DNA from 4 places in the Halomonas sp. KHS3 genome. Region 3 is predicted to be linked to each of the others. Evidence: predicted binding sites of a transcription regulator. Region 3 holds the regulator's gene; each other region holds the start of a gene.
What was found. Region 3 encodes sigma-54, which starts transcription at its own class of promoters, with help from an activator protein. Its sites were predicted from a motif close to TGGCACNNNNNTTGCTNT; they were not measured.

Region 1 (3,342 bases), 300 kb from region 3:
CACGATTTTGCGCGTCAGGGTACCTTGCTCTCGCAAAATTCGCCAGATGCGCTAGTCGCTAGAGGGGATGCAATAATGCGCCAATCGCGCCCTACTGCTCGCATATCGTGAATGGTTAACCGCCGCTGATCGGCCATACGTGAGAGCCCTGGCAACGCAAAAAGGGGCCGCGCTTCGCCGCCTAACAGTGTGGGGGCAACAAACAGCTGTAGCTCATCGACCAACGCCGCATCGAGCATAGCGCCCGCCAATGTCGCTCCGGTTTCCACTAGCAGTTCATTAACCTGTTCATTTTCGGCTAACCACTGCAGCATTGCCACTAAATCGATACGGCCATCGCTACCGGCGGGCAACACCTGTACTTCAGCGCCCGCCTGAGTTAACCGTTCCCGCTTCTCTTCCAAGTGGTCTGATGTGGTGATCACTAGCGTACGCCCAGGCTCGCTTAAACAGGCTGCCGCCAGAGGTAGGCGCAAGTGGGTATCTAAAATCACCCGCAGGGGCTGGCGGCGAACCACTTCGTCTGCGTTGTTAAGCTGTAACTGCTCTGCTCGTAACGTCAGCCGAGAGTCGTCCATAATGAGCGACTCAACGCCGCTTAATATCGCGCTGGAGCGTGCCCGTAGCCGCTGCACCTGGGTGCGTGCTTCAGGCCCGGTGATCCACTGAGACTCCCCCGACCCCATGGCGGTACGACCATCTAGACTCATCGCCATTTTCAGGCGCACAAAGGGACGCTGCTGGGTCATGCGAGCAATAAAGCCGGGATTCAGAGCGCGCGCGTCACTCTCTAATAACCCCACCGCCACCTCAACACCCGCCTCTTCAAGCAGACGAATACCGCGGCCACTCACCTGCGGGTTCGGATCCACCATGGCAACCACTACCCGCGACACCTTCGCTTCCTGGAGCGCCACCGCGCAGGGGCCAGTGCGGCCGGTGTGGGAACAAGGCTCCAGGGTGACGTACGCGGTCGCGCCCAGGGTTTGCTCACCAGCATCATTCAACGCGTGAATTTCGGCGTGGGGTTCACCGGCACACAGGTGAAAGCCTTCACCGACAATCTGCTCGTCACGCACAATCACACAGCCGACCCGCGGGTTGGGATCCGTGGTGTATAAGCCTTTTTGCGCCAGTTGCAGCGCCCGCGCCATATAGCGGTGGTCGGCTTGGCTAAAGACAGCACTCATTTTGACGACTCGCTGCCATGGCCCAGTCGGGAAGAGGGCTCTTGGGACAGCCGGTCAATCTCAGCGCGAAATTCATCCAGATCCTGGAACTTGCGATATACCGAAGCAAAGCGGATATAGGCTACGTGATCGAGGGTTTTAAGCGCTTGCATGACCGACTCGCCAATATCACGGGCGTTGATTTCGCGATCGCCCCGGGCACGTAAGGTTTGGCGGATGCGCTCTACCGCCGCTTCAATGGCTTCTGCACTGACCGGACGCTTTTCCAGCGCACGCAACATACCTGCCCGCAGTTTGGCTTCATTAAAGCTCTCGCGGGAGCCGTCGGACTTCACCACCCGCGGCATTACCAATTCTGCGGTTTCGTAGGTGGTAAAGCGCTCTTGGCAGCTCGCACACTGGCGTCGACGGCGTACCTGATCACCATCCGCTACCAGGCGCGAATCAGTCACTCGAGTATCGTTTGCACCACAAAAAGGGCAATGCATGGCGGTCAACCTGTTGTCAGCTCGTGTCGGCGTACCGCACGAGTTAGCGTGTTATAACCTGTCAATGTGTGTGCTATTAATAGCGTTTTAGCAGTAGTAACTGCCACAAGCTAATGTATCTTAGCGTTTAAACGCGGTATCAACCTCGTATTGTAACGATTTGGCACACAAGCTGCAGCGTTTGTGGCAGATTGTTTATCAGGAGCTACCCATGCCCCCCTTTGAGCAGACCGTTAACGACTACCTCAGCCACCTTTATGGCCCCAGGGCGGGGGAAGTGCAGCGCCGTTTAAACCAGCGTCTAGCGCATTTTCAGTCGCTTGCCCCATTTTCATCCAGCTCCGGTAGAACCAGCACTAAAAACGCACCCTCTTGGAGCGAAAAAGATCAGTGGGTGATCAGCTACGGTGACTCGATTATTGAAGATAGTGTGCCGCCGTTGGCAGTGCTTAGCGATTTTCTTCAAGCGCGGTTGGGCGATCGCATCAGCGGTGTACATGTACTGCCCTTCTTTCCCTGGAGCAGCGACGACGGCTTTTCGGTGATCCACTACCGTGAAGTGAACCCCGATCTTGGTGATTGGTCGCACATCCGCGAACTCGCCAGCCATTACGACTTAATGGCCGACCTGGTGCTCAATCACGTCTCACGGGAGTCTCTCTGGTTTGTGGATTACCTGAGCGGCAGCCTGCCCGGCCGCGACTACTTTATCGAAGTCGATCCAGAGACCGATGTCTCCCAGGTGGTGCGCCCACGCAGCAGCCCGCTGCTGGTGCCCATTTCCACCCGGCGCGGCACCCGCTACCTGTGGGCGACGTTCTCCGAAGACCAGCTTGACCTGAACTTTGAAAATCCGGATGTGCTGCTGGAGTTCGTGGGTATTTTGCTGTTCTACCTGGAGCAAGGAACGCGGATTGTACGTTTGGATGCGGTGGCCTTTCTGTGGAAGCGGCTGGGTACTGCCTGCATTCACCTGCCGGAAACCCACACTGTGGTGCGGCTGCTACGAGCGATTGTGGATCACGTGGCCCCAGGTACCCTGTTAATCACCGAAACCAATGTGCCCCACCAGGAAAATATCAGTTATTTTGGCTTGGATCGGTTGCCAGCGGGGGGCCCCGACGAAGCCCATATGGTGTATCAGTTTGCCCTCCCCCCGCTGCTATTGCACACCCTCACCCGGGGCGAAGCGAGCACCTTACAAACCTGGCTTGCCAGCCTTCCGGTACTGCCCGACCAATGCACCTACCTCAACTTTACGGCCAGCCACGACGGCATTGGCGTGCGCCCCTTGGAAGGTTTATTGCCCGATCACGAGCGGGATGCGCTGCTGGAGCTGATGCACCGTTTCGGAGGCTTTGTCAGCATGCGTAGCAACCCCGATGGAAGCGATACGCCCTATGAGATCAATATCACCTGGTTTGAAGCCATGCGCGGCACCCGCCGCGGCCCCGACCCGTGGCAGGTAGCGCGTTTTCTATGCAGCCAAGCAATTATGCTGAGTTTGCAAGGTATCCCCGCGCTGTATATTCACACCCTAACTGGCACACTCAATGACGTGGAAGGCGTTGAGCGCAGTGGGCGGCTACGTTCGATCAACCGCCGGCGCTGGCAGCGTAGCGAGCTAGACCTGCTGTTAGATAGCCCTTCAACGCCCACCCACG
Region 2 (3,342 bases), on a different contig from region 3:
TAACACAGCACATGGTGGCCATCGTCGCGATTAAGTAGCGCAGTCAGTGCTGATTCGAAGGCGCGGCGGTTGAGCAGGTCGGTCAGGTTGTCATGGCTGACCTGATAGCTCAGCTGTTCGGTCAACTGGCGAGTGAGGCTAACATCCTGAAAAACGACCACTGCACCTAAGGTAATGCCGCTGCGCGAACGTATTGGTGAAGCGCTGTGTTGGATGGGGGTATGCGAGTGATCACGACTGACCAGTAGGCAGTGCTCGGTGGAGTGCACCGGAGTTAGTTGAGTGAGCACTTGCCGGGCCGGGTTGTTTAGCGGTTGGCCACTGGCTTCATCGAGTAGTTGATACACCACGTAAATGGGTTTATCCATGGCCTCTTCGAGTGTCCATCCGGTCAAGCGCTTAGCTTCCGCATTGATAAACGTTACGTTGCCACTAGCGTCGCAGGTAATAACGCCATCACCGATCGATGCCAGGGTAGTACGGGCAAGGTCGCGTTCGCGGTTTAACTGCTCCTGCAGCTGTTTGCGCTCGGTAATATCGCGCACCATCCCTGAGCGCTCTGACGCGGAACCGCTGGCTCCTTCGCTGACTTGTATTTCCAGGTGGCGCACCTGCATATCTGCGCAGCGGCGTTTAATTTCATGGCGTGCTCCGGGGCTGAGGGAGCGGGTTGGCAATAGCTGCGAGACAGGTTGGCCAATAATCTGTTTGGCGTCGACCTCGAAGAGTTGCTCCGCTCCAGGGTTAAGGCTGGTCAGGGTGCCGTCTGCCTGCCAGGTAATCACGCCATCGCGGAGATTGCGAAGCATCACGCGGGTATGTCCAACGGCGCTTTCAAGGGCAGCGGTTACGCGATTATAGCTCGCCGCTATTTCGCCCACTTCGGTAAACGGGTCGGCGTCAATTCGCTGGCGCATATCACCCTGCTGTTCATGCTGGCGCATATGCTCAAGCAGTTGGTTCAACTCATTTTTGGCGCCATGCTCGGCGAGATTGAGGCCCATCTTTTCTGCTTCAGGTGAGACGCGTATGGGCAGGAAGCGCCGGGTAATGCGGAACAGTAGCCAGGCGCTGCCAAAGCTCCAAACGCCGCACACCACAACACCGATCAACTGAACGCCAAACTGAGCGGATCGCGACAAGCCACTATCCATCAGTGTTAAGTCAGCGACCCAGGGCAGTGCTAGCGTACCCCATACGCCCGCGACGAGGTGCGAGGGTATGGCGCTGACTGCATCATCAATATGTTTGCTTATCAGCCATTCGCTGGTCAGTACCATCAGTACGCCACTAACTGCACCCAGCCCAAATGCCGCCGATAAGGAGATCACATGAGCGCTGGCGGTGACGGCGACCAAGCCCGCAATGGCGCCATTAATCGCATACATAACGTCGGCGTAGCGCCGAGTGCGTAGCCCCATCAGCATGCCCGAAAGGATGCCGCCGACGGCGCCCAAAACAGTATTGGCTATTATGCTGGGTATTTGCTCGGTAACGGCCAGGGTGCTACCGCCGTTAAAGCCAAACCAGCCTAAGATCATAAACAGTGCGCCTAACATGGCGAGGGGTAAGTTGCCTGAAGGGAAGGCAGTAGGTGGTTTACCGTGGCTGAAGCGTCCGCTGCGTGGCCCAATACACAGTACCGCTGCCAGGGCGACCCAACCGCCTACGCTATGTACGACCGTGGAGCCCGCAAAGTCGACAAACCCTAGCGCCCCTAACCAGCCTTCCGCGCCATCCAAAAGCCCGCCCCATGCCCAATGACCAAAAACCGGATAGATAACCAAGGCTATCCAGAGGGCCGTCCAGGTATAGGCTAAAAAGGGCATACGTTCTGCCACTGCGCCCGACACAATGGTAGCGGCGGTGGCGCAGAACATTGCTTGGAAAATAAAAACGGTAATCACCCAGTGGCTGGAGGCTTCTAATTGCCAACCAAACAGCGTTGTGCCGATTAAGCCGTGGTGAGAGTCGCCAAACATGAGACCAAAACCGACTAACCAAAAAATACTGACGGCAATGGCAAAGTCCGCTATGTTTTTCATAGCGACGTTGATAGCATTCTTGGTGCGCGTAGTGCCCGCTTCCAGGCAGAGAAAGCCAGCTTGCATCACAAATACCAGAGCAGCGGCCCAGAGCACCCAGAGCATATCGAGCAACGAGCTGTCCAAATTTAGCGTGGCAGGCATGGTGTTTTCCTTAGTATCTTTTGGTGCAAGTGCGCTTCTTTTTGGTGCTTTGTTTGTTTTAAGCGGAAGGAGGGGGAACCGTTGCACCGGTGCTAACCGACTGCCATTCAGGTTTCCTAATAGAAACTAAGCAATTGTTATGCCGCTAATAGTGAAGTCATCCTTTTTAACGCTTATGACAGCATTAATTACTGATTTTTAGAAATAAAATAGCGTTTTCTACTGTGTTAATGCGCATTGATTGGTGATATTTTTCAATTAGTTATAGGTCTTCAATTGTGGTTCATAAACGCTGAAAAGGGAGTGCATCAAAATGGCGCGTCAAACGGTAGTTTTGGGAGCAGGCATGGTCGGTGTCAGCATTGCCTGGCATCTGCGCCAGCGTGGGCATGAGGTGACCCTGGTAGATCGCCTTCAGCCTGGCCGCGAAACCTCGTTTGGCAATGCGGGTATCATTCAGCGGGAAGCGGTAAGGCCTTACCCTTTTCCCCGCGACGTTAAAACGCTCCTCAGCGTTTTACCTAACCGTCGGGTAGATATTCGTTACCGCCCCGCGGGTATGGTCAACGCCGCCTCCCCGCTATTGCGCTACTGGATGAACTCAGCGCCGAAGACTTACCAGAAAATCGTGCCGGAATACGCCTCACTGATTCAGCTTTCGCTAAAAACCCACGGCCCGATGATTGAAGCCGCAGGCGCTGAGCACTTGGTGCGCAGGCAGGGATGGCTTGAGCTATATCGCACGCCTGAAAAACTTGCTGCGCGGATAACCGAGGCCGAAGAAGCACGGCGCCTTTATGGCGTGCAGTTTGAGCAACTGGATAAGGCGGCTCTTGCGCAGAAAGAGCCCTCTTTGAGTGACACCATTATCGGCGCAATTCACTGGCTTGATCCCTGGACGGTTGCTGATCCAGGTGGGTTGGTCGCGGCTTACGCCCAAGCGTTTAGTAATGATGGCGGGCGTATTTTGCAGTCGGATATCAAGTCGGTTCAGCAAATGGGTGATCGCTGGCAGGTCAATACCGCTGCTGAAGCGTTAGAAGTAGATGACGTCGTCGTGGCGCTAGGGCCCTGGGCGGGAAGCTGGCTAAAAGAATTGGGCTACCACTTTCCTACCTTTGTAAAACGTGGCTACCACATGCACTACGCGCCT
Region 3 (3,342 bases):
TCAAAACCCTTTATGCCCACCACCTGGCTAAAAGCTACAAACGCCGCCGAGTGGTCAAAGACATCAATCTGGAGATATCCCAAGGCAGTGTCGTTGGCCTTTTGGGCCCCAACGGCGCGGGCAAAACCACCTCATTTTATATGATTGTTGGGCTGGTCAAATCCGACGCTGGCAAGGTGGGTATCGACGATGTGGATTTAACGCGCGCCCCCATGCACGAGCGCGCAGCCGCGGGGATTGGCTATCTACCTCAAGAGGCGTCTATTTTCCGCAAACTCTCGGTTGCCGAGAATATTATGGCGATACTCGAGACCCGCAAAGAGCTTAACCGCAGCGATCGCGAACAGCGCCTGGAAGCGCTACTCGAAGACTTCCATATCACCCATATTCGCGACAACCTGGGCATGAGCCTTTCGGGCGGCGAGCGCAGGCGTGTAGAAATAGCCCGCTCGCTAGCCACAGAGCCCGCTTTTATTCTGCTCGATGAGCCTTTTGCGGGCGTTGACCCCATCTCGGTAGGTGAGATTAAAACCATCATTCGTGCACTGAAACAGCGCCATATCGGCGTGCTGATCACCGATCACAACGTGCGTGAAACACTAGACATTTGCGATATCGCCTATATCGTCGGCGATGGGCAAATCATCGCCAGTGGCTCGCCCGCCTCGATTCTCACCAACCAAAAAGTAAGGGATGTGTATTTGGGCGCCGATTTTCGCCTGTAATGTTTTTGCCTTAATCGCCCCTAAATAGCGCTTTAAAACAACTTTACGACCAATGGCATGCTTATTGCACTTGCGCCAAGCACTCACTCGCACTAGGGTGGAGCATTCTGATTAACGAGTGGTTCTCAGATGGTCATGAAAGCTTCTCTCCAACTGCGTATCGGCACACAGCTGACCATGACGCCCCAGTTGCAGCAGGCCATTGCGCTGCTGCAACTCTCTACGCTAGATCTTCGTCAAGAAATTCAGCAGGCCCTCGATGCCAATCCCATGCTGGAGCAGGAAGATGAATTTAGTGAACAGGCTGTCAGCGAGCCTAAGGAAGAAGAGTGGTCAGAGAGCATCCCTACTGAGCTCTCGGTAGATAGCGACTGGTCAGATACCTATCAAGATATGGGAAGCCAGGGGGGCAGCAGCGAAGGCCCCGACTTTGAGCGCCAGGCAGCCGGGCAGAGCCTTCATGGCCACCTGCTGTGGCAACTCGCCATGACCGATTTTAGCGCTCGCGAGCAGCTTGTCGCGGAAAGTTTAATCGACGCGCTAGACGCCAACGGCTACCTGACCCAGCCGCTCAACGACATCCGTGAAGGGCTTCGTGCCCAGGGCATTGACGGGCTAAGCCAGCGCGAAGTGGAAACCATTCTACTCAAGCTCCAGCAGTTTGAGCCGACCGGCATATTTGCCCGTGACTTGCGTGAATGCTTGATGCTGCAGCTCGCCGCTCTCCCCGATCATACGCCACTGCTGGTTCCCGCCCGCCGCTTGGTGCGGCAGTTTCTCGAAGCGCTTGGCAAAGACGATATGCGTCTGCTGAAACGCCGTCTAGGGCTCGACGACGAACAGCTGGCCGATGTCATCCTGCTTATTCGCAGCCTAGACCCACGCCCAGGCAGCGCCTACGGCGACACCGATGACAGCTATGTCACCCCCGATCTAGTCGTCCGCCACGATAATGAAGGCTGGCATTTAGAGCTCAACCCCGAGGCCCTGCCACGGCTGCGCATTCAGCCCGACTACGCCAGCTTGATTAAGCGTGCGGATAAAAGCGATGACAACCAGTTTCTCAAAGAGCACTTGCAGGAAGCGCGCTGGTTGATCAAGAGCCTCTCTAGCCGAAACGATACGCTGCTGCGTGTTGGTCGCGAAATCATTACCCGCCAGATTGGCTTTTTAGAGCACGGCGAAGAAGCCATGAAACCACTGATACTGGCCGACATTGCCGAAGCCGTGGAGATGCACGAGTCGACTATTTCACGGGTAACGACGCAAAAATATATCCATACACCCCGTGGTGTGTTTGAACTCAAATACTTTTTCTCAAGCCAGGTGAGCGGTCAAGATGGCGACAGCCACTCCAGCACCGCCATCCGTGCACGACTCAAGAAACTGATTCAAGAGGAGCCGCCCGGCAAGCCGCTTTCAGACAGCCGCTTAGTGACGCTATTAGGCGAAGGAGGGATTCAAGTGGCGCGTCGTACGGTGGCGAAATACCGTGAAGCCATGGGCATTCCCTCTTCCAGTGAACGGCGTCGTTTGCGCTAACTTCGTTAACGTTTCAGGGAAACTCTCGACAAGGGCTTTGCAACGCGGCAAAAAGGGTTACAATCGAAGTACAGTCCGATGGATAAGGAGCACGTCAATGCAAGTAAATATCACTGGTCATCACGTAGAACTGACTGACGCCTTGCGTGACTATGTCAACGAGAAGCTTGAGCGTGTAGAGCGCCATTACGACAATATAACTACGGTGCAAGTCACCTTATCAGTGGAGAAAGAGCGCCAGCAGGCCGCCTGTACGCTGCACGCCGCAGGTGCTGACTTACATGCGGAAGCCCTAGACAGTGATATGTACGCCGCTATCGACGCACTAGCGGACAAAATCGACCGTCAACTCGTTAAACACAAGGAAAAAGCACAAGCTCGCGCCCAAGGCGCCGGTGTGCGTTAATTCAATGACGTTGGAAACCATACTCCCCCCGGAACGCGTTCTGTTCGACGTCCCCGGGGGCAGCAAAAAAAGGGTGCTGGAGTTTTACAGCACCTTTATCGCCCAAAATATCCCCAGCCTGGACAGCCAAGAAGTGTTTAGCCGTTTAATCGGCCGCGAGCGCTTAGGTAGTACGGGTATTGGTAACGGCGTGGCTATTCCTCATGCGCGTAGCCCCCACTGCAACGCCCCTATCGCTGGATTTTTGAAACTGGCTGAAGCGATCGATTTTGACGCTATCGACGGCGACCCGGTAGATCTGGTGTTTGTCCTGTTGGTACCCGAAGAGGCAGATGACACGCATCTCTCACTACTGGGTCAGGTAGCGACCATCATGAATGATGCGGACACGCGCCAGCAACTGCGTAAAGCAGCCAGCCAGCGCGAACTGCTTGAGCTGATTACCGCCAAAATTCGCGAGCAATCAGCGGCCTAAGGGTCTGAAACCCTGTTCAGGGCAGATCACAGCAGGTTATCCGCTCACCACCCTCAACGCAGCTTGATCAAAGCAAAGAGAGACTCTATGCAACTGGTGATCATTAGCGGCCGCTCCGGGTCAGGTAAATCTATCGCCTTGCAAGCGCTGGAAGATCTTGGCTACTACGCGATTGATAACCTCCCAGCTATGTT
Region 4 (3,342 bases), on a different contig from region 3:
CGCGCTTGAGCGGCCAGCGGCCGCTCTCCCAGCGGTGGGCTTGGCTGATCGAGTGGCGCAGCGGCAGGGCGTAGCCCACGACTTCGTCTAACCCCTGCTCCAATAAGCGAGCTAAACGGTGGCGTTCGGCGTCATCTTTTAGATTGGCTTCGCGTGGGTCGACATTGACCGGCAGCGATTGCTCTTTCCAGAGGTAGTAGTAGGCATCTTCATACGCCGGAATCCAGTAGCGCTCAGCCACGCCCAGGCGTTCGCTAAGTGCTTTGGTAAAGCGTTGGGCAGTGGTGTCATCCACGGCTACCTTGGGGGCGCCTTCCATACAAGCTAGCCATTTTGGATCTCGCCATAGCGGCACGCCATCTTTCCGCCAATAGCAGGCCAGCGCCCAGCGCGGTAACGGTTCACCGGGGTACCATTTGCCCTGCTGTTGCTGAATAGCGCTGCCGGGCGCATAGGCGGCTTGCAGCCGGGTTAGCAGTGCCTCGGCGCGCTCGCGCTTGTGCTCACCTAACGCTTCGGTATTCCACTGTGGGCTCTCCATATCGTCGACGGATACAAACGTGGGTTCGCCCCCCATAGTAAGGCGAACGTCCTGCTGTAAGAGTTCAGCGTCCACTTGGTCGCCCAGCGTGCAGATACGGTGCCACTGTTCATCGCTATAGGGCTTGGTGACCCGTGGGTCTTCATGGATGCGCTCGACCTCCATGGTCACATCAAAGGTGACTTCACACTTATCCGAAAATCCGGTGATGGCCGCGGCGCTACCCGTCGTCGGAGTGGCGGCGAGGGGAATGTGTCCTTCGCCAGCGAATAGACCTGAGGTGGGGTCAAGGCCTACCCAGCCGGCGCCGGGCAGGAAGACTTCGGTCCAGGCGTGCAGGTCGGTGAAGTCCACCTCGCTGCCGCTCGGGCCGTCCAGCGCTTTAACATCTGACTTGAGCTGAATGAGATAGCCGGACACAAAACGAGCGGCGAGGCCCAGATGGCGGAAAATTTGCACCAGCAGCCAGGCACTGTCGCGGCAGGAGCCGCTGGCGAGTGTCAGCGTCTCTTCGCAGCTCTGGACACCGGGCTCCAGGCGCACTAGGTAACCGATGTCATTCTGCAGACGTTGATTAAGCGCGACCAGAAAATCGACGGTGGTAGTCGGTTCACGGGGAACGGCTTTGAGCCACTCCATCAGCCGTGGCCCTGATTCGGTTATTTCAAGATAGGGGCTTAGTTCTTGGCGCAGCGCTTCTGGGTAAGCAAAGGGAATCGTTTGCGCAATGTCGTCCAAGAAGAAATCGAACGGGTTAATCACCGTCATCGGGACGATTAGCTCGACGGCAATGGTTAACTCTTGGCGCGGTTCAGGGAACACCACGCGAGCATTGAAGTTGCCGAACGGATCCTGTTGCCAGTTTAAAAAGTGGTCATCGCCGGAGAGTTTGAGCGAGTACGCTTCGATATGAGTACGGCAGTGGGGCGCTGGGCGCAGTCGAATAACATGGGGCGAAAGACGCACCGGGCGGTCAAAGTGGTAAGTCGTACGATGATACAAGGCAACGCGAATGGTCATGAGCCACCCTCAAAAGAACCGTTATTAACCGGCTGGTCGGTTGGGTTAAGGAATAACCGAACGTTTCGCAAGTATCGTTCCACTTTTACTTTTTTGCAGCCGCTATCTTAACTAAGACGTTTAACTAAAGTGGAAATCGCGTTATGCACCAACTTGATGCCTCTTGCGCGCACCAAGATAGGGCGTAAAGGCGTTTTAATTTCCTCGTGCTCTCTGTCAAGTAGCGTTTAAGTAAGTGAACGTTGAAATATCGCAAAAGATGGTACGCATTTTGCTCTCAATTGTTTGATTGTTTTGCACGCGGCAGGCCTACACTGAGCATTGAGGAAGTTGCCGCTTCCACCCCAGCGCCAGGAGAGCGCCCATGAGCCAAGTGAATTGGAATAACTATGCGTGTCGTGATTACTACGATGAGCTGATGGCCGCTCCCGGTCAGCCACGCGAGTCAGCGGGTGAATTGTGCAACATGTTGGCAAGGTTTAGCGCCGAGGAGTTAGCGGAGCGAAAAACCGCGGCGGAGATCGCTATTCGTACCATGGGGATTACCTTCACCGTCTACTCTGAAGGCGCGATGATTGACCGTGCCTGGCCCTTTGATATTGTGCCGCGAATCATTCCCGCCAGTGAGTGGCGTAAAACCGAGGCAGGCCTTAAGCAGCGCGTGCAGGCGCTGAATCTATTTATCGATGACCTTTACCATGATCAAAAAGTCATTAAGGACAAAGTACTGCCCGCCGAGGTGCTGGCACAATCGGTTAATTTCCGCCCCCAGTGTGTTGGCATTAACCCCCCTCACGGCGTATGGGCTCATGTATGTGGCTCTGACCTGGTGCGCGATGGCGACGGGACGCTCTACGTGCTGGAGGATAACTTACGCATTCCTTCCGGTGTCTCCTACATGCTGGAAAACCGCAATGTCACCAAGCGGGTACTGCCGGAGTTGTTCGCCTCAGGCAAGATTTTGCCCGTTGATGACTATGTGGCTCAGCTTTACGACATGCTGGCGGAGATGTCGCCAAGGCCAGGTGATGACCCCCAGGTAGTGGTACTGACTCCCGGGATCTACAACTCTGCCTATTTTGAGCACGCCTATCTTGCCCAGCAAATGGGCGTCGAGCTGGTGCAGGGAAGTGATCTACTCGTTGATGACGATGATGTGGTGTACATGCGCACCGTGGAAGGGCTACGCCGGGTCGATGTTATTTACCGCCGTGTAGACGATGAGTTTCTCGACCCGGAAGCATTTAACCCGGAATCCATGCTGGGGGTGGCGGGCCTAATGCGCGCCTGGCGGGCGGGGAAAGTAGCACTTGCCAATGCGCCGGGGGCTGGCGTGGCGGACGATAAGGTCGTTTACGCCTTTGTTCCCGCGTTGATTCGCTACTACCTCGATCAAGAGCCGCTGATCCCTAACGTGCCCAGCTACTTGTGTATGTTCGAGGACGACCGCCGCTATGTCCTCGACCACCTGGATGAATTGGTAGTGAAACCGGCCAATGAGTCGGGGGGCTACGGTATGCTCATTGGCCCACGCTCAACCAAAGAGACCCGCGAAGAGTTTGCCCGTTTGATTAAGGCGAACCCGCGCAACTATATGGCTCAGCCTACCCTGGCACTGTCGACCACGCCTACGCTGGCGAATGGGTTACCGCAGCCGCGCCATGTGGATTTACGCCCCTTCATTCTTTCGGGGCCAGAAATCCATGTCACCACCGGTGGTCTGACCCGCGTGGCATTGATAGAAGGTTCGTTGGTGGTGAACTCTTCTCAAGGTGGCGGTA

Region 1: RO22_RS07015 (sugar phosphorylase) is a predicted target of sigma-54. The motif match lies at 1,840-1,857, and genes of this name have one in related genera.
Region 2: amt (ammonium transporter) is a predicted target of sigma-54. The motif match lies at 2,317-2,334, and genes of this name have one in related genera.
Region 4: RO22_RS10095 (DUF2126 domain-containing protein) is a predicted target of sigma-54. The motif match lies at 1,626-1,643, and genes of this name have one in related genera.

The regions. Positions count from the first base shown of each region.
Region 1 is NZ_JWHY01000002.1:1,066,427-1,069,768, reverse strand. Features, by position in the region: gene ribD (bifunctional diaminohydroxyphosphoribosylaminopyrimidine deaminase/5-amino-6-(5-phosphoribosylamino)uracil reductase RibD) at 15-1,190, opposite strand; gene nrdR (transcriptional regulator NrdR) at 1,187-1,678, opposite strand; gene RO22_RS07015 (sugar phosphorylase) at 1,890-3,342, shown strand, end outside.
Region 2 is NZ_JWHY01000004.1:436,625-439,966, forward strand. Features, by position in the region: gene amt (ammonium transporter) at 1-2,189, opposite strand, end outside; gene RO22_RS12850 (NAD(P)/FAD-dependent oxidoreductase) at 2,503-3,342, shown strand, end outside.
Region 3 is NZ_JWHY01000002.1:1,371,273-1,374,614, reverse strand. Features, by position in the region: gene lptB (LPS export ABC transporter ATP-binding protein) at 1-725, shown strand, start outside; gene RO22_RS08335 (RNA polymerase factor sigma-54) at 855-2,267, shown strand; gene hpf (ribosome hibernation-promoting factor, HPF/YfiA family) at 2,365-2,673, shown strand; gene RO22_RS08325 (PTS sugar transporter subunit IIA) at 2,678-3,148, shown strand; gene rapZ (RNase adapter RapZ) at 3,236-3,342, shown strand, end outside.
Region 4 is NZ_JWHY01000003.1:258,970-262,311, reverse strand. Features, by position in the region: gene RO22_RS10095 (DUF2126 domain-containing protein) at 1-1,561, opposite strand, end outside; gene RO22_RS10090 (circularly permuted type 2 ATP-grasp protein) at 1,926-3,342, shown strand, end outside.